Regions from separate parts of the Ruegeria sp. YTSA135 genome, predicted to be linked through region 2. Evidence: riboswitches for the same ligand, from Rfam matches in the RefSeq annotation. Region 2 holds a riboswitch; each other region holds the start of a gene.

Region 1 (4,900 bases), on a different contig from region 2:
GGGGCAAACCGTTTTCATGGGCCGTTTCGAACAGGTTGCATTCGGGGCCTGTCGGTTCATAAAACGGAAGCTGGGGTTGGGCTGCGATGCCGCTTGGTTGCGACTCGATCCAACCTTTCAGGATATCAAAGGCATCTTCGAGACTGTTCTGAACGCCCCACGGAGTCATGACATTTCCGAGTTCGGGCGCAAAATACGCGCCCTCTCCTTGAAGGCTGTGGCAATTGATGCAGGAGTGTTTTCCCCAAATGTGTTTGCTGTGAACGACCACATCACTCAACTCCATACCCGAAGTTGACGTGCCGACGACATACCGGTGGGACTGAACGGTCAGGGCCACGAAAACCACGACAAAAAAGATCGAGCCTCCGTAGAAAATGTTGCGCGCGGACGATTTCGTTAAGATTTCCACCATTAGCTTACCTTTGCGGGCAAGGAATGGGGAATAGTTAGCCGGTGGCAATCGGACCAAGTTTGCGCAAGCGCAATGTTCTGATGATTTCCTTGCCTAGACTTTCGAAAAGGAGGAGAGGTCAATGCGAAAACCAAGCCTGGAAAATTCCAATCTGTCCTTGGAAAGTATAATGCCGTGCCGTCCGCAAACAGTTACCGTGCTCATGCGGCATTGGACGCTGTGTGTGCTGTTTGATAAGTCCCTTTCACACGAACGCGGAAGCGCATTGCGAATACGACGTGAATGATGACGCGTTTCCGCCCGAGTTATGGGAAGCAACGAAACTCTATTCTATTCTGGCCTCACTGATTGCGGCCAAAGCTCGCGGATCAAGAACCTTGATCCTTTTTCGGCGGCTTTCAACCATCCCCTTCTTTTCCCACGCACTAAGCAGGCGACTGACAGTATGCAGGGTGGTTGCAGTCATTTGCGAAAGATCCTGCCGCGTGATCGGAAAGTCGATCTCGATCCCGTCCGGGACTTTACGGCCGGTCTGATGGATAAGGCGCAGCAGCGCATTGGCGACGCGTTGTTCAACCTGTAAGGTTGAGATTTCGACGACCCGATTGTTTATTTCACCCAGACGGATTCCAACGGTCTTGTAGGTTTCGGTCGAAAAGCCGTCATATTCTACTGCGAACGTTTCCCAAAGCCGCATGGGCCAACTCAACGCGATGCTTTCGGTTGCCGTGATCGCCGTCGCTGGATAGGTCTGCCGCCCAATCGCCTTGGCAAAACCCATCAATTGTCCCGCTGGAATGTGTAGTGCAGTGACCTGTTCACCTGTCGGCGTAACCCTGACGACGCGAACACATCCATCAAGCAACAAATAAAACCGGTCGGCCGGCGCATCTTCTTCAAAGATTACGGTACCAGGTTCGTATCGGCGTGAGCTTGCCTGATCAAGGATCGTGCGCATCTGTCGGCGCTCCAGTTTTGAAAAGGGCGGCAGATGCGTCAGCAGGCTTTCGTCAAGCTGCGGTAAGGTCTTGCGCGTCGGTAGGTCGTTCATGAACCGCCTATGCCACAACATCCGGGCTAGTGGCCACTAAATCTCGCCGATCCCACCCGCGCATGACGCCGCAAGAAATTTGTTCCAGAACAATACCCACTTCCGAAAAAGGCCTATGGATCAGCCCGAGAAGCCACAACCAAAAAGTTAGCACAGTGTTTATGACAGCCTTGGCAAGTATCTGGTTTGTTGCATTTCTGCCAAGCGTACCATTTTGTCACCGCTTGTCTCAACGTTGAAAGCGACCAACGCCGCCTCGACAAAGCTCTGTATGCCGGCTGACCCAAAAGAGGCCGCAGGCATTGCCAAACCACTAGGTCAAAGCGGGCATACGCCAGATAGAAAACTCGTCGCGCTGCCCTTTGCGCGCGATCATGAGCAGGTCGCGGTGCGAAAATGTGGGCTAAGTCTATGATCGGCTCGATCCCCGACCTCCTGATCATCTGTCACGAATGCGACGGGATTGACCAGACCCTGTACGATTTGGGCATAAACTGATGCGACGACGCAGATGACTCATAGCTCATAAACTGCGGACAGCCGACCCCACCTAATCGGCGCGCACGGCAGACTTTTGAGACAGCGCAACCTGATTTTCAAGGCTTATCGCAACTTCACGATTGACAATTCGCAGTAGATACAGTCAATTTCCGCGCGTTCTGGTCCGGGTGGGATTCCATCCGGATAATAGGGAACGGGGTGCGGCCATTGCGCCAATTCCTCGACTGCCCCCGCAACTGTAAGCGGTGAGCTTTGCCGGCATATGCCACTGTCCCAAAAGGGATGGGAAGGCCCGGTTTGGCGTCGATCCGAGAGTCAGGAGACCTGCCAGAGCGATCACCCTGTCCGGACGCGGGGCGCGTCTTTGGCAACGGTCTATCCGTAGCGGTGACATTTCGCCGTCTGCGGAGGTTGTTTTCCTCCAACGACAACAACCAATCAAGACACCGAACAAGGTGTCTTATGCCCTTTCTCCGGAAAGGGGTCCGAGGGACAAACAATGAAGAAAACCGCCTTACTGAAAGCGTCAGCCGCGACAGTTTTTGCAGTTGCCACGGCTGCCCACGCGCAAGAAACGATTGATATCGGAACAATCGTGATTTCCGGGGGCTTCACGCCCATTGAAGAACAGAAATACGGCCGTGCAGCCAGTGTGATTACCTCTCAGGAGATTGAGCAGCGTGGTATCACGACAGTGCAAGACGCCCTGCGGGCTGTTCCGGGTGTGTCCGTCAGCGGATCAGGTGATGCCTTGACGCAAGTTCGAATCCGGGGCGCCGAAGCCAACCATACGCTGATCCTGATCAACGGCGTTCCGGCAGCCGGCGGTGACGGAGAATACATCCTGTCCGGCATTCAGACGGCCAACATTGAACGCATCGAGGTTTTGCGCGGCCCGCAATCCGTCTTCTATGGTTCGAACGCTTCGGCTGGTGTGGTCAACATCATCACCAAGAGAGGCGGGCTAGGTCACGAATATGGTGGCACGGTTGAATTTGGTGACGGGTACAACGCGTCCGCCCGGTATTCCTATCGTAACGATAAAGGCGGCGTCGCTGTCGGTATCGCGCGGCTGGACGATGACGGATATGACTATTCCGGCAGCAACGGGGAAAAAGACAGTGTTGACCGCACCACGATTGACCTTACCGGAGATTATTTTGTTGCCGAAGGTTTGAAACTTGGGTTTGTGTTTCGCGATTCAGATGAAAACTATGACTTCGACAGCACAGACTTCCTGGCCACTACCCCCGAGGGTTACGTCGTAGACGATCCTACCCAACGGTCTGAGCGGAAGGAGCGGCTTGGTCAGGTCTACGCTGAATACGAGGCGCGAGGAGGTCAAATGGTTCACCGTTTCAGCTATGATCGGACGGATAACGAACAATCCACCAATGGTGGTACACCGACCGAAACGGACCGGGACTCGGCCCGTTATCTTTTAAGCCTCGGCCTGGACGGGCGCGCGACGGTTGACAGCAACCACTTGCTGAACGGGATCGTGGAATGGGAAGAAGACAGCAGTTCCTCTGATCCCGAGTTTGAACGCGAAACAACATCATACGCGCTGGAGTACCGGGGATCGCTGGAGAATGGGCTGAATGTTCAGGCTGGCATCCGGTACGACGATAACAAAACGTTCCAGAATGATTTCACCTGGACACTGGCGGCGTCTTACACTCTGCCCCAAGGCGTGCGTTTGCACGGATCGGCCGGGACAGGCATCGTCAATCCATCCTATTTCGAATTGTTTGCCGACTCTTTTGGATTTGTCGGCAACCCGAACCTGAAACCCGAGAAAAACAAGTCTTTCGATCTGGGTGCCGAAGTGCCGTTCTGGGCCGGTCGCGGATTGGTTGATGTGACCCTGTTTCACGACGATCTAACTGATGAAATCACGGCGGTCTTCGATCCGGTTTTGGGCAGTTCGACCTTCATCAACCAAGCCGGGGACAGTACCCGCCGCGGGGTAGAGGTTTCGGGCACGCTTGAGGCGACAGACACGCTCGATCTGCGTCTTAGCTATACCTATATCGACGCGGAAAACCCGGATGGATCGGTGGAAGTTCGCCGCCCCCGGCACGAATTATTGCTGACCGCAACGCAAGAGTTCCTGCAAGGGCGCGGGTCTGTAACCGGCGATATTCGTTATGTGGCGGACAATTACGACACGCAATTCTTCGGTAGCTTTGAAACGAAAAAACTGCCCGACTACGTAACCGTTGATGTCGCGGCGCAATACTCACTGACCGACAAAGTCAAACTGACTGGTCGTATCGTCAACCTGTTCGACCGAGAATATTCCGACGTTTGGGGTTTCGCCAAACGCGGGCGCACCGGATATATCGGCCTGAGCGCGGCGTTTTGATCATGTGGCTGCGGTTGATTGCTGTTTGTGTTCTGGTCAGCCTGACCAAAATGGCCTGGGCGCAACCTCAGCGCGTGGTCTCGATAAATGTGTGCACCGATCAGTTGGCCATGATGCTGGCTGCCCCTGGCCAACTGATCTCGGTGTCTTATTTCGCGCGCGACAGCCGCGTGTCGGCCATGACTAAAGAAGCCATGCGCCACGGGGTCAATCACGGTCTCGCCGAAGAAATCTACCTGCAACGGCCGGATCTCGTGATCGCAAATCGCTTTTCTGCACAGGCGACGGTGGACATGCTCAAAAGGCTGAGTGTTCCTGTCGTCGTTTTCGAGTCCGCCCGCTCGCTGGAGGATATCCGCACCAACATCCTGAAAATGGGAGAGGTCCTGGGGCGTCAGTACGCTGCGGACAAGCTTTTGCAGGACTATGATGCAGGGCTTGCAGCACTAACCGCAAATGGGGCGCATGGACCACGTGCCGCGATATACTCAACGCACGGTTGGACATCTGGCGATCAAACCCTGTCTGGCCAAATTCTGACCGCGGCAGGGCTGCAAAATATCGC
Region 2 (4,900 bases):
AAATCTCGGAACACAGGTTCGACATATTAATCCGGCCTGCGATGGGGTTCATCCGGTTCACCGTGTCTTCGAACATCACATAGGGATAGCCGGATTCGAACTGGATCTCTGCAATGGTCTGGAAGAATTCACGCGCGTTGACCTTGGATTTGCGGATACGCTTGTCATCGACCATCTCGTGATACTTCTCGGAGACCGAGATTTCCGAGAACGGAACGCCATAGACCTTTTCCACATCATGCGGTGAGAACAGGTACATATCAGCGTTTTTCTTCGCAAGTTCAAAGGTGATATCGGGGATCACTACGCCCAGAGACAGCGTTTTGATACGGATTTTCTCATCCGCGTTTTCGCGCTTGGTGTCGAGGAACCGCATGATATCGGGGTGGTGTGCGTTCAGATAAACCGCACCCGCGCCTTGCCGCGCACCCAGCTGGTTGGCGTAAGAAAAGCTGTCCTCCAGCAATTTCATCACCGGGATCACGCCCGAGGATTGGTTTTCGATCCCTTTGATCGGCGCACCATGTTCGCGGACATTGGTCAACAATAGCGCCACGCCGCCACCGCGTTTTGACAGTTGCAGGGCCGAGTTGATGCCGCGCCCAATGCTTTCCATATTGTCCTCAAGTCGCAGCAAAAAGCATGAGATCAACTCCCCGCGCGAGGCTTTGCCTGCATTCAGAAAGGTTGGGGTCGCGGGTTGGAACCGGCCATCCAAAATCTCTTCCATGAAGGACATGGCCAGCGCCTCATCCCCACGGGCCAGTGCCAGTGCGGTCATCACAACACGGTCTTCGTAACGCTCCAGAAAGCGCTGCCCGTCACGGGTCTTCAGCGTGTACGACGTGTAATATTTGAACGCGCCCAGAAAGGTCGGAAAACGGAACTTCTTGGCATAGGCCGCATCCCAGATCTTGCGCATGAAATTCTTGGAATACTGATCCAGAACGGCTTCTTCATAATAGCCTTCAGAGACAAGATACCCCAGCTTTTCGTCCAGTGAGTGAAAGAAAACGGTATTCTGATTTACATGCTGCAGAAAATACTGCCGCGCGGCCATGCGGTCCGCATCGAACCGGATTTTACCCTCGCCGTCATAGAGGTTCAGCATCGCGTTCAGCGCGTGATAGTCCTGCTCGTTTAGGCTGCTGTCGAGCATAGGTGTCTCCCTAGTTTCTCAAGGCCTGCGCGCACGCGGGCGATGTCGGTTTCGGTGCCGGCCAGCTCAAAAGAATACAGCAGTGGCACGTTGCATTTCTGGGCGATGATGCGACCGGCGAGGGCATAGGTCGCACCGAAATTTCGGTTACCGGCGCCGATAATTCCAGCGATCCCGGCGCGCCTGTCCGGATCGTTCAGGAACTGAATGACCTGTTTCGGCACAGCGCCGCGCCCTTCGCCATCGGCATAGGTCGGGCAGATCAGAACAAACGGATGCGTGGGGCGTGGCATCTGGTCCATTCGCATCGGAATGCGCAAAGAAGGCAGGCCCAGCCGCGTGACAAAGCGATGGGTATTCCCTGACTTCGATGAAAAGTAGACCAGCGTCGGGCTCGGCGCCGACACCCTTTAGGCCAGTTGGGCGATCATGTCAGGCCGAAACCCCGACCAGTGATCGCTTCCGGCGACAACAACAGGAGCTTGACGATAGCCCAGCTCGATCACGTGGGTCATGGCGCTGTCATCTTGCGTCAGGTCAACCACGTCATAGGTAATACCTTTTGCATCCAGCGCGCGGGTGGTGGCGGTACATTGCACGCATGCGGGTTTGGAATACACGGTAATGCTCATCTGTCCTCTGTCCTTTTCATCAAAAGCCGAGGACGCCATCGCGCAGATATTCCCTGCGCACGCCCCCGAACCCTCCGTTCGTGGTTATCGTTCTTGCTTGCGGCAGGTCTCCTGGCTCGCGGATCGACGTTCAGGCTGGCCTTCCCAAAAACACTGTTTCAGTGGCGTGTTCAGCCGAACTTTCCGCTTACAGTTGCGGGGGCAGCGCCGGAATTTCACCGGTTTCCCTCTTAGTTTTCGACCGGAATCGAAATCACCGAAGCAACTTCATATTGGGTATGGAAGTAAGGCGTTGTCAATATGTAGTATGCGCTTCGTGTTAATTTCTTCGTTGGGGTTGGAGTATCAAACACGCCGCACCCTTGTATCTCCGACAGTCCAGCGCGCCATCTTTAGAAACCATTCACGCGCTGGACAAGCCAGAAAAGCGACACACACCCGATGGCATAGCCAGTGATCGACCTTGCAATCGTCTCTGACCCTGATGGAACAGGTCGTATCACATGGCGCCACAAGAATATCCCGAGCGAAAGGCTCGCAACAAAAACAAGCTGACCCGCTTCGACCCCAACATTAAAAGCCAAAAGTGCGGTCGGAATATCCCCGGAAGGCAGGCCAATCTCGGTCAGGGCGCCGGCAAAGCCAAGCCCGTGCAAAAGGCCGAAACAAAAACAGACAATCCAGGGAAACTGCTCTGACAACCTGACTTGGCCATCTTTGTGTTTGAGGATTTCCAATGCCATAAACACGATCGAAAGGGCTATCACGGCCTCGACCGGGGCGGACGGAACGTGCAACACGCCAAGCGTGGCCAGCGCCAGCGTTATCGAATGCGCCACGGTAAAAGCCGTCACAGCCCCGATCAAGCGCCATGGATCACGCACCAGAACAAACAGGGCAAAAACGAACAGGAGGTGGTCCAAACCTTCCAGGATATGCTCGAAACCGAGCCAGAAGTAATTAACGAAAACGGATGAGGTGGATGCATCTTCTGGCAGGTTCAGAACAGTCGTCTCAGGCGTAAATCGCAATGTTGCAGCCGAGGCGTCCAAGGGTTGATACCGCAACAAAACGTCGTTGCGCTGCCGTTCCAGGCCCTGAATAGTCACAGCCTGACCGGCGATCTGGGTATTGCACGCGGCGATCCACGAAGAAACCCAGGCGGCTGTGTCGAAAAAGGGCTGCGGCCCCTGCGCCGGAGTGCAGGACGCGGGCAGAATGGCGTCGACCTGCATCGGTTGCCCATTTACATCTGGTATGCGCCAAAACACCTGCCATGTACTGGGAGTAAGCTGTTTCAGGTCCAGATATCCGGGGTCAAGGGCATGCGCATGGCTGGTTTTGGGCAGGCAGACAAGCCATATCGCCAGCATCAAACCAAGCAGCCCCTTCATTCCTGCGGTTCCGGTGCTTGAATGCGGTATTGTGCGGCAAGGCTTTCATACTGCGACTCAGCCAGTTCCTGCGCTGTGTCCCGGCGCCATGCAGCCAAAACTTCTTCCCGAACCTCATTCAAAGGCGGCAGGACTTCAGGCCGTGTTTCGGTAATCCTGACAAGGTGCTGCCCATAACCGGATTGGATCGGACCAACCCACTCGCGCGGCTCCAACATAAACAGCGTGTTTGAAAAACCCTGACCGAACGTGCCATCAATGGCACTGGAAGCTGAAAGAGGTAATGAGCTTGGCATCAAAGATCCCAGGCCAATCTCAGACCAATCCTTACCTGCTTGCAGTTCGGAAAATGCCCGGTCGATTTCATCCGATACTGGTTGAGCGCCAAGAAAAATCTGATCGAATGCAATCTGCGCAGGCACCGTAAACCGCGCGACATTTTCCGCGAGATATGTGTTAAGCGTATCGTCCTCGGGGAGCACGGATGACGCAATCCCATCGAACAGAAAGTTCATCTTTTGCGCCAGCCGCGCCCGAACAATCTGATCTCCGCGATCCAGCCCCAGCTTGCGCGCCTCGCGCACAAGAACCTCTTCACGTATCCTTGCGTCAATCAGGGCCTGTAATTCATCACTGCGTGGCGCGCGTTTCCAAGTGGTTTCAAAACGGGCCGCCAAAAGGTCAACTTCGCCATTGTCGATCACTATCGTCTCGGACCGCTCAGGTGTTCCGCCCGTTTGGCCGACCAGAGAAAACCAGCCAAATATGGCTGCTCCAATCAGAATGAAGTGAAGCAGGGGCTCTTTCAAAATGCGCATGAACAATCCTGAAGCCAAGTCGTTGCTTGCGTCAATCGTAGGGTGGGGCTGTGGCGCAAGTCAAATGGCTGACTGGCGGGTTCTTCATGAAAACCAATGCTGTGACCCAGTGTCGAGACGTTTCATTGAACGCCTCGACGCCGGTGTGAGTCTTGGCTGTTTCATTTGCCGGGCGTGTACCAGATCGGCGAGGAATAGGCCCGTTCCTGATGGATCAGCTGCGCCTCTGCCGGCAGGTCAACGCCAAAGCGCAGCTTGTCATACAGAACCCAGCGAGGTGTCGGAATTTCAAGAACCCGCGCATAGTAAAAGGCGCGCTCATCCGGGTTGAAATCGGGGTCGGTCCAGACAGTGATCAATTCGGATGTGCCGATCGTGTTCGTCCAGCTTGCGGTATCCAAATCCACGGTATTGCCGACCTCGGGCAGGTTGCCATCGGCATCTATGGCGCGATCATCTGACCACGCCACATTAAACACCTTTTCTTGCAGCGTACCGTCAGTATCCAGCCAGCCTTTGACGACCTGAACCCGATCCAGATTGGCCCCGATCGGGTCACGCAACGCACCGATCAGAAAAGTCGGGGCGCCATCGCCTTCGCGCGGGCGCAGATCACTGCCCATGGGCACGCCCTTGGTATAGCCGACTTTGGCAATGAAGCGGGTTTCAAGATCGCTGTCATCAAACTCCCAGCCGCCAAAGAACCGCAGGCCAATGCGGGGACCGGTCGTCGCATAGGTCTCGCGCCGTTTGAACGCATCGAAGATTGCGGCGCGCGTGTTGTCGGTGGCCCAGACGGCGGTATATCCGGAGGCAACCAGCGTGTGGCCTTCGATAACGCCTTTATCGCTTTCGACAAACGGGTGCAGTACCCGCGTGGCCGAAGGTTCGGCGCTG
Region 3 (4,900 bases), on a different contig from region 2:
TGGCGAAAGATGATTTCAGACGGCCGTTTGGCACAATTGATGAACACAACGTCCAGCGTGCGCCCTTCATCCCACATACAGGTTGTCATCGACATCAAGGGTGTGATGCCTGAACCGGCCGAGATGAACAGGTATTTGCCAGAGGAACTCTTGGCATTCGTGAACAAACCTGCCGGGCCAATGGCTTTGATCCGCATGCCTGGTTGCAGGTTGTCAAGCATCCAGCGCGTGCCGATGCTATTGGACTGCGCCTTGGCCGTAATCGTGATCGATCTGGGCCGTGAAGGCGACGATGAGATTGTATAGGTGCGATGCACAACGCCGCCCGGTTGACCCGGTGCCGGAATTTCCAGCGTCAGGAATTGTCCGGGCTCGTAGCTGAACAGGGCGCCAGAAGGGGCCCGAAATGTAAAGCTGGCAGTATTTGGCATTTCGGGCACGACCGAGACGCATTCCAAACTTTCACTGTCCTGCCAGACGGCTGTTGCCGAGGTCACAACGTCCATAACCGTCACTCCGCAGCTAAAGCGTCAGGGATCAATCGGCGCGTCAGAGTTGCGCAATACCAATCGACAAACTGTAAAACGCCGGATTCCTGTATCGCAGAATAGGGTCCGGGTACATAGGCCGGGCTGTTGATGCCCTGCTGGTTATCCTCAACCACCTGGCGGTCTTCATCATTGGTCGCTTCCCAAACTTCGGTCAGGCGTTTCAGGTCATAGTCCACGCCTTCGACGGCATCCTTATGGACAAGCCATTTCGTCGTGACTTCGGTTTCCGTGGGGCTGATTGGTGTCACGCGGAAAACGATGGAATGGTCCGCCAGAAAATGGTTCCACGTGGTCGGATAATGGAATTTCAACAACGATCCCGCATCAGCAAAGGGTGATTGGCCCAACCAGCGGCGCACGGCGGATTTGCCATCCATCGTGTAACTCTGGGCCCCTTCCTTCAGGGGCATTCGGGCCAGACGGTACTGCCCATCCTCGTGCAGGTAAAATTGTGACGGCAGCCCTGCGGCTTCGCAGCGGTCGAAATGGGTTCGCAAATGTGCTGGCAGAGCGCCCCCTTCGATGCCGGTTACGGTCGGATCATCGGGGAAAGTGCGGCACAGCGCGGGATGGTTCCCTCCGCAGTGGTAACACTCACGATTGTTCTCCCAAACCAGCTTCCAGTTCCCGTTCTCGATTATAGAGCTTTCGAAAGCGACCTTGGCATTGCCCAGGTCATGTGGCTCTAGATAGGCCCCTGCGATATTGGCGAACGTATCAAAGTCCGGCGCGTCCTCTGCCAGACAAATATAGACCAGACCGGCCAGCTCGCGGCAGTGCACTGCCTTTAACCCGTGCTGCTTGGGGTCGAAATCAGCACCCATGTCCCGCGCCCACAGCAAAGAGCCGTCAAGTTCATAAGTCCACTGGTGGTAGGGGCAGACCAGCTTGGGCGCATGGCCCTTGGACGCTTTGCAGATCACCGATCCGCGATGACGGCAGGTGTTATGAAACGCCCGGATTTGATTGTCTGCACCGCGCACGATGATCACGCGATAGGCACCGATGTTATAGGTGACATAGTCGCCTGCTTTGGCCAATTCACATGCCGGAATGGCAAATAGCCAATCGCGGTAGTGGATTGTTTCAAGGTCGGTCTGAAAAATCTCCGGGTCGGTGTAGAATGCCTGTTCCAGGGCATAAGCCGGATTTCGACGCGCCAACAGGCTTTGAATTCTGTTCACTTCTGGCTCTCCTGCCGCGCCCCGCGGCATTGCTTGGGCAGATGACAAGAGGGACCAGTCCGGAGGCGCGTGAGGATCGCGTCCGAAACCCGTGCCCCCACCGCCACCCGCAGTTTGACATATCAGCGAGGCTGGTTTCCGGACTTGGAAGGGGCTTGCGCCCGGTCTCAGCACCTTCCCGGGATCCTCCCCCCAGTGGTTGATTGCTGAGCCTGACCTTCGTTACCGTTGCGGGGGCAGTGCCGGATTTGCACCGGCTTCCCAATTCTCCGCCACCTGAGAATCAAATGTCGGCACCTCGTGGCCGTAAGTTATTTCAAGCCCAATCCAGCGCTGAAATACTTGCGACATTTTCCGCTCTGAAACAGACACGCCGGTGTACTGCTTGGTGAAAATGTCTGCCTGCGGTTCGAATTGTGTACCGATGCGAAGGTCTGCAATCGAAACGCCGTTTTCAAACCCCGCGAAACTGCGCCGCAAGGTGGTCGATCAACGCACGAATACGTGCGGTCAGGTGGCGGTTTTGCGGGTAGGCCGCGTAAAGGCCCAACGATAAAGCCTCTTGCTCTTCGAACAGAAGTTGCAGTTTTCCTGTGTCCAAAAAGGACTGCCCCGTATAAAGCGGAATCCGCCCGATCCCCAGCCCATCCGCAGCCATATGTGCAACCGCACGCGGTGAGTTTGCGCGGAAATTGCCCGTAACCGGAACCGTGTATTCTCGACCTTTTGCTTTGAACGCCCAGTGGTCAGAAAAGCTGCCGGTGGTCTGAAGCAGGCAATTATGGGTTGCCAGTGCTGCCGGTTCTTTTGGTGTCCCGTGCTGCGCCAGGTATTCGGGTGACACGCAGCACACAATCCGCATGTCCGTGAGCTTGCGTGCGACAAGGTTCGAATCCTTCAAAACGCCGAACCGAATGGCCAGATCGAAGCCTTCCTCAACCATCGAAACATGATGATCTGACAGGTGCAGCTCGATCGAGACCTTTGGATGCTCGGTCTGGAAGGGTTTTAACAGATGGATCAATTCGGCCGAGCCAAAGCCTGTCGGCGCAGTAATCCGTATGCGCCCCGCCAATTCTGTCTGGCGTTGCTGGACAAGGCGTTCTAATTCATCGAACTGCTCCAGCAGGGGCAGACAGCGTTCGTAATAGGATCGCCCGGTGTCGGTCAAGGTGACACTGCGGGTGGTTCGGTTGAAAAGCTGCGCATTCAAACGATCCTCCAACTGGCCAACATATTTGCTGGTCAATTTAGTGCTTATACCGATCTGTTTTGCGGCTTCTGTAAATGACGAATGTGCTGCCACTGCCGCAAAAGCTCGCATGCCCTGAATCGTATCCATTGTCTACGCCACGTTCATAGTAATTCACCAAATTGATATATTATCGCCCAAGTGAAAGCAAACTATGTCTGGGGCACAGATGCTGATCAACAGCCCAAACCCTCAATCAGAGAAAGAGTTTCCAGATGTCCGAAACGATCCAAATTCACAGCTTCCCTCTATCCGGTCACTCGCACCGGGTCCGTCTGTTCGCCAACCTTGCCGGGATTAAACACGACGTTATCGACGTGGATCTTGCGGGTGGTGAGCACAAGCGCGAGCCGTTCTTGACGCTCAACCCGGCGGGTCAGGTGCCCGTATTGCAAGACGGCGACGTGGTTGTAAGCGACAGCAACGCCATTTTGGTCTATCTGGCCCGGAAGTATGCGCCTTCCTACCTGCCTTCTGATCCTGTCGGTGAAGCCGAGGTGCAGAAATTCCTGACCCTCGCAGCGGGTGAGATTGCGTTCGGCCCTGCCGCCGCGCGTCTGATCAACGTGTTCAACGCACCTTTGAACATGGAGTTTACCCATGCCACTGCGGCTAATGTTCTGAAAAAGCTGGATGACCACTTGGAGGGCCGCGACTGGCTGGTCGGCGATGCGCCAACCATCGCGGATATTGCAATCTACAGCTACACAGCACACGCGCCCGAGGGTGGCATCTCGCTTGAGCCTTATGCGAATGTGCGTCGCCTTCTGGCCAATGTCGAGGCGCTGGATGGATTTGTCCCCATGCCAAGCACCGCAGTTGGCTTGAACGCAGCCTAATCCTGCTATGCAATTGGCCAGTCGCACCCGCGACTGGCCTTCGATCCCACAACACACGAGGTCTGCCATGAACGATCAAGCCACTGAAATGAAATCTCCCTTTCATGCTGGCGAGCGTGAGATGCAATCTCGTGTTGGTAGGCGGGATAGGATCGAGGAATTCGGTCGCAAGTTCATTCGTCCGTTCATGCCCGACCAGCATCGAGAATTCTTTGGCAAGCTTCCCTTTCTGGTCTTGGGCAGCGTCGACGCCGATGGCTGGCCGTGGGCGTCAATGATCTCGGGCCGTCCGGGGTTCATACAGACGCCACATGACCGAAGTCTGGACATTGATGCGCGACCCTTGGCGGACGACCCGCTCAACCCCGCATTACAGGACGGAGCCCCGATCGGTGTTCTTGGGATTGAGCTGTCCACTCGTCGTCGCAACCGAGCCACCGCAACCGTGGGTACGGTTGGGGATCATGGGTTTTCGCTGGATGTGGTGCAGTCCTTCGGCAATTGTCCCAAATATATCCAGACGCATGACGTTTCGTTCCTCCGCGATCCAAGGGCCGTCATAGACCGTCCTGCAAACGACCGCTTCGTTGAATTGGATGCACGGGCGCGGGACGCGATCGCAGAGAGCAATGCGTTCTACGTCGCAAGTCACGCAAACACGCCGGATCAGGCAGGCGTTGATGTCTCGCACCGGGGCGGACGGGTTGGGTTTGTCAAAGTTGAGGGCAACAGCCTGCTGGTGCCAGATTTTGCCGGCAACAATTTTTTCAATACGCTGGGCAACTTTCTGTTGAACCCGAAGGCAGGTCTGCTGTTTCCGGACTATCAGACCGGAGATGCACTGATGCTAACCGGCACTGTAGAGGTTTTGGCCGATGGTCACCCCGATATCGCGGATTTCAAGGGTGCAAACAGGGGCTGGCGGTTTCATCTGGACCACGGACTGCGCATCTATGACGCGCTGCCGTTCCGGGCGGAGTTCCTTGAGTTTTCACCCTACAGCCTGATGGGGGATAGCTGGAAGGCGATCTAGACGGCTTTTGGCCGAACGATCCAGCTATGTCACGCCTGCGG
Region 4 (4,900 bases), on a different contig from region 2:
ACCTCGGGCAGCGCTTCGGTTTCGATCTTGGCTTCGCGCTGTTCCGGTGTTTCGATGCTTCTGATCCGCGCCTTGGGGAATTGGGCCAAAACAGCCTGCACCAAAGGATGCGCACGCGCTTCGGCTTTCAACGCCTCCTCTGCCGCGTTTTCCTTTTCGTAGATCGTTTCCCCACCGCCTTCGTTTACGACCGTGATCGCCCAGCGATTGCCTGTCCACCGTTGCAGGGCTGTCCCCAAACGCTGCGCCAATTGCGGAGAGGCACGTTCGGTCGGCTGGAATTCGATGCGTCCGGGCTGATAGGCGACCAGCCGCAGCGCGCGCTTTACCTCGTCCAGCAGTACACCATCGCGGTTGGCGCGGATCAGATCGACCACGTGATCAAAGGTCGGGTAACGTGCCAGTGCGGTTTGTGCGTCCTGCGCCAAAGCGGCGCTTGGTGCGCCGGCCCCTCCGCGCATGGGGCTTGTGTAGGACGATGCCACCGGCGTCCGAGCATGCGCGGCAGGTTGCGACGGCGCAGCCACTCCACCGCCGGGTCCGTTATTGGGCGGCGGAGGTGGCGCATCCTGCAAGCGCTTGATCAGTTCTTCGGGGCTGGGCAGGTCAGCCACATGGGTTAGACGGATCACGGCCATCTCAGCCGCCATCATGGCGTTTGGCGCAGCCGAGACCTCTTCGAGCGCCTTCAGCAGCATCTGCCACATCCGGGTCAGGACGCGCATTGGCAGTGCCTCGGCCATTTGTTGACCGCGCGCGCGTTCATCCGGTGAGACTGTCGGGTCTTCCGCCGCGTCCGGCGTGATCTTGACCACGGACACCCAGTGGGTGATTTCCGCAAGATCGCGCAGCACAGCCAGTGGGTCTGCGCCTTCGGCATATTGCGCCCCCAATTCGGTCAGCGCCCCTGCCGCATCACCACGCAGGATCATGTCCATCAGGTCCAGCACGCGTCCGCGATCGGCCAGGCCCAGCATAGCGCGCACCTGGTCAGCACTGGTTTCACCTGCCCCGTGTGAAATCGCCTGATCCAGCAACGAGGTCGCATCCCGAGCAGATCCTTCTGCAGCGCGCGTAATAAGGGCCAGGGCGTCATCCGCAATCTGAGCTTTTTCCGCCGCCGCGATCTTGCTGAGAAGGCCGATCATGTCTTCGGGCTCAATCCGGCGCAGATCAAATCGCTGGCAACGGGACAGAACCGTCACCGGCACCTTGCGAATTTCGGTCGTGGCGAAGATGAACTTCACATGTTCGGGCGGTTCCTCAAGCGTCTTGAGTAGCGCGTTGAATGCGCTGGTCGAAAGCATGTGAACTTCGTCGATGATATAGATCTTGTAGCGTGCGCTGGCGGCGCGATAGCGGACGCTGTCGATGATTTCGCGAATATCGTTCACGCCAGTTCGGCTGGCGGCGTCCATTTCCATCACGTCGACATGGCGGCCTTCCATGATGGCAACGCAATGCTCGCACTGACCACATGGTTCGGTTGTCGGCTTGCCTTGACCATCCGGACCGATGCAGTTCATGCCTTTCGCAATGATCCGCGCCGTGGTGGTTTTTCCGGTGCCGCGAATACCGGTCATGATAAAGGCTTGCGCGATCCGATCAGCCTCGAACGCGTTTTTCAGCGTGCGCACCATCGCGTCCTGACCCACAAGGTCAGCAAAAGTTTCCGGGCGGTATTTGCGGGCAAGAACCTGATAGGCGGGGCTGGGCGTGTCGTTCATATCTGCTCTGTCGGATTCGGTTCAGAACCGCAGCGTAGAGACCCCCGCGCCCCACGTCCACAGCCACCTAGGATGAAAATTCGTTTGCAAGAATGTTTGTTCACCTTAGAAGCACGCATGAAAGAGGGGACACGGTGGACAGGTTTGGCATTCACCCAGTTCACGTTGGAAACGGCATTGTTGCCTTGTCGCCGCTGCCCGGCTGCGGCGATGAATACGCACGGGATTTCGTTGCTATCCGCGATTGGCGGCCTGGTCTTGTGATCTCGGTAACTACGACGGATGAAATGCTGCAAGAAGGCGCGATCAGGTTGGGGGACGATCTGCGTGCAAATGGTGTCAGGTGGGTGCACTTGCCAATTGAGGATTTTGGCACTCCGACGCCGCCGGTTGATACTGCTTGGGCAGATATAGGCGCAACAGTGTCGCGTATCCTATCCTGTGGGGGGCGGGTGCTGGTGCATTGCCGCGGAGGCTGCGGCCGCTCTGGTATGATCGTTCTGCGCCTCATGGTCGAACACGGAGAGAGCCCGGACACCGCGTTAAAACGGTTGCGTGCTGTGCGCAAATGCGCCGTCGAAACCGATAGCCAGATGCAATGGGCGGCCCGGCCCGTGATAGGCCACTAGGTCAGAGCGCCATTTGCCGGTCCATCGTAACGACAGGGTCTGTCGCAAGGGTCGTGACTTCCAGCATCGCGCAGGGCGGAGTGGTCAGCATTCCGGCCGGACGCGTGGCCGTGTCCGGGCCAAACATCATGTCCGCAAATGTCTCCAGCACTTCGAGAGGCGCATCTTCGGTGGCCCCGCAGTAAATACGGATAAGGTTTTTTTGCGCTCTGAACCGTGCGACGCAGCCTTGCGGGCAATGGGAAAGCTCACTGTTGCCGGCAAATTCAAAATCAGGGGTCGTCGCCGGGACCGCGGTCTCAACCGCCCGCACGACCGAGCGCGCCATCTGCGCCAGTGCCGGACAGGTTTTGCCGGTTTTCTGACACACGGTGGCAGAGAATTGGTGTGTCTTTGTCTTCCAGATCATACCGCGCCCTCCGCGCATGGACCGGGGCATGGATCAGGTGTGTCATCGTACTGACGACCAGTCCGGGCACCCCGCCCGAGTTTCGATTTTGTTTCGATGGCAGGTCTCCTGACTTGCGGGTCATCGCGTTGCCGACCTTCCCAACCTTGCGGCCAGTGGCGTTTCGGCATTGCTCACCGCTTACAGTTGCGGGGGCAGTCTCGGCCTTGGTCCATTCCGATTTCACGGGCAGGACCGCACCGTGTTCCCTTTTCATCCCGCCCCGAGTGCCGGGGCAAGAACCATCTGCCCATCGCTAGCGGGTCAGTGTGGCTTGAGTCAAGCGACCTCTTGGTTTGGTGGGGGTACGTGGGGTCATGTTGAAACCCGATTGACTTGGCCCGGCAATCCATGCGGATACATCAGGTGAACTGATTGGTTCAGATAGAGGGTAGGATGCTGGATACCGAACAAGCCGTGCTGACCGAAGATATTCTGATTCCGTCAGGTACGACCCAATTGTCGGCTCGGCTATATTTCCCGATAGACACGCCCCGAACGGCCCGCTAAAGGCGGCGCGGGCCACGATGGCGGATTGGGCTTTGACAGATATGCCCGCAGCACGCGCCGAAATGCGAAAGCGGTTTCCCAATGCGCAGCAATGGAGCATTGGCCATTCCATCGGTGGAATGTTGGGGCCGATTCAATCCGATCTGGATCAGATTGATCGTATGATTTGTGTTTGTTCCGGGTTGGTCACAGTGTCGGATCACCCGTGGCCATACCGCGGCCTTGCCTTGCTGTTCTGGTACGGTCATGCCCCATTGGCCGTAAAAACACTGGGCTATTTGCCGGGCAAGGCGCTGGGTTTCGGGGCAGATTTGCCCGCGTCAGTGTACTGGCAGTGGCGCGGATGGAGTACCGCACCGCGCAACTATCTGCCTGAAATCGGGGTGACCTTGCCCGACGCTCGCGAAGCGCCGCCAGACACACCCGTGGACCTTTTTACATTCGACGATGACGATGTAGTGCCGCCAAAGGCGGTTTGGCGGCTGGCCGGTCTTTTCGGACCCAACGCGCGCCGGCATGTATTGTCGCCGGCTGAGCTTGGATTGCCCAAGGTAGGACATATCGGAGCCTTTGCCCGTCGTAACGCCGCAGTCTGGCCGCGATTGATTGCCTAGGCTAGGCGCATGCAGAAATTTGGTGAGGGTGAAGTGAGAGGTTGGACATCGACCCAAGCGGGGCTCGTTGTGGCTGCTTCCTTCCGGACCTGACCAGGTTGGCGAGGCGCTCGCCCGCGCCAACCTCTCACGCAGGGATATAGGCAAACTTCTTGCGAAACACAACCCGTCAGAGCGTCAATCGGATAAGCAAAAAGCCTTCATCATCTATTCCGATGACTTGAGGGTTAAAACTATCCAGTTCCGCGATATGAGCTTGCGCTTTTGGGCTTGTCCGAAGCAGGCTTGTCGCACCCTGCACGGGCACAAAGGTAAAGGGGTAGGGGGCTCCCTCAAGTGGGTCGCGCGGCAAAGATTCGGACAGATAATCCTGCAGAGCGCGTTGAACAAGCAATGGCGGCAGGGTTATGCGCTCTGCTGCTTCCATAAACCGGAAATGGCCGCCGCCATTGGCGCGATGATTGTTCGACGCAACCACAAACCGCTGTTCAGCGGTCAATGGTTGCCCCTTAAAACAAGTGTTTCGAATACGTCGGTGAGAGGGGGAAATCAGATGGCCTGCCAAGTCAAAACGTGCGGGCTGAGACAGGTCGATCTGATAGGTCAGACCCTGCAGAATGTCAAAATTGTACCCGGCCCGGTTTGTGTTGATCATATCGGCGTGCTGGCCGGGTTGAATGCGATTAAAAACACTCGCGGACATTTCCAACCAATCCGTGACCTGTCTTCCGTCAACCAATACGGCCCGCAATTCATTGGGAAAGATACATAGATCGTTCACGTGGCGCACACAGATCTGACCAGCCGGGATATCAGTGAAATATCGCGGACCGGCGCGTCCTCCGACCTTGGACGGCGCGGCTGCAGACAGAACCGGCAAACCTGCAAACGGTGTCGTCTGCAAATAGGGCCTGACCGCTGCCGCTTGTGCAGCTGCCGTCAGAACTAGACCTCTGTCCGGGGCGCAAAAGC

The links. Region 2 has a riboswitch for cobalamin ahead of nrdH (glutaredoxin-like protein NrdH). Riboswitches for the same ligand answer to the same signal wherever they lie in the genome.
Region 1: it holds a riboswitch for cobalamin, as region 2 does, so the genes downstream of both, AC2FIT_RS05005 (TonB-dependent receptor plug domain-containing protein) here and nrdH (glutaredoxin-like protein NrdH) in region 2, are expected to answer to the same signal.
Region 3: it holds a riboswitch for cobalamin, as region 2 does, so the genes downstream of both, AC2FIT_RS17010 (aromatic ring-hydroxylating oxygenase subunit alpha) here and nrdH (glutaredoxin-like protein NrdH) in region 2, are expected to answer to the same signal.
Region 4: it holds a riboswitch for cobalamin, as region 2 does, so the genes downstream of both, AC2FIT_RS03215 (hypothetical protein) here and nrdH (glutaredoxin-like protein NrdH) in region 2, are expected to answer to the same signal.

Annotation. Positions count from the first base shown of each region.
Region 1 is NZ_JBXWNC010000003.1:43,164-48,063, reverse strand. Features, by position in the region: gene AC2FIT_RS05015 (CbbQ/NirQ/NorQ/GpvN family protein) at 1-88, opposite strand, end outside; gene AC2FIT_RS05010 (Crp/Fnr family transcriptional regulator) at 741-1,466, opposite strand; cobalamin riboswitch at 2,110-2,313, shown strand; gene AC2FIT_RS05005 (TonB-dependent receptor plug domain-containing protein) at 2,467-4,335, shown strand; gene AC2FIT_RS05000 (ABC transporter substrate-binding protein) at 4,338-4,900, shown strand, end outside.
Region 2 is NZ_JBXWNC010000015.1:8,294-13,193, forward strand. Features, by position in the region: gene nrdE (class 1b ribonucleoside-diphosphate reductase subunit alpha) at 1-1,159, opposite strand, end outside; gene nrdI (class Ib ribonucleoside-diphosphate reductase assembly flavoprotein NrdI) at 1,141-1,545, opposite strand; gene nrdH (glutaredoxin-like protein NrdH) at 1,570-1,791, opposite strand; cobalamin riboswitch at 1,875-2,067, opposite strand; gene AC2FIT_RS17350 (HupE/UreJ family protein) at 2,184-3,185, opposite strand; gene AC2FIT_RS17355 (peptidyl-prolyl cis-trans isomerase) at 3,182-4,003, opposite strand; gene AC2FIT_RS17360 (DUF3604 domain-containing protein) at 4,165-4,900, opposite strand, start outside.
Region 3 is NZ_JBXWNC010000014.1:66,938-71,837, forward strand. Features, by position in the region: gene AC2FIT_RS17005 (FAD-binding oxidoreductase) at 1-506, opposite strand, end outside; gene AC2FIT_RS17010 (aromatic ring-hydroxylating oxygenase subunit alpha) at 512-1,765, opposite strand; cobalamin riboswitch at 1,848-2,051, opposite strand; gene AC2FIT_RS17015 (LysR family transcriptional regulator) at 2,190-3,077, opposite strand; gene AC2FIT_RS17020 (glutathione S-transferase family protein) at 3,203-3,826, shown strand; gene AC2FIT_RS17025 (pyridoxamine 5'-phosphate oxidase family protein) at 3,894-4,859, shown strand.
Region 4 is NZ_JBXWNC010000002.1:47,067-51,966, reverse strand. Features, by position in the region: gene AC2FIT_RS03225 (DNA polymerase III subunit gamma/tau) at 1-1,727, opposite strand, end outside; gene AC2FIT_RS03220 (protein-tyrosine phosphatase family protein) at 1,820-2,356, shown strand; gene AC2FIT_RS03215 (hypothetical protein) at 2,358-2,684, opposite strand; gene AC2FIT_RS03210 (hypothetical protein) at 2,656-2,889, opposite strand; cobalamin riboswitch at 2,847-3,066, opposite strand; gene AC2FIT_RS03205 (alpha/beta hydrolase family protein) at 3,356-3,928, shown strand; RNA gene ffs (signal recognition particle sRNA small type) at 3,960-4,058, opposite strand; gene AC2FIT_RS03195 (5'-nucleotidase C-terminal domain-containing protein) at 4,098-4,900, opposite strand, start outside.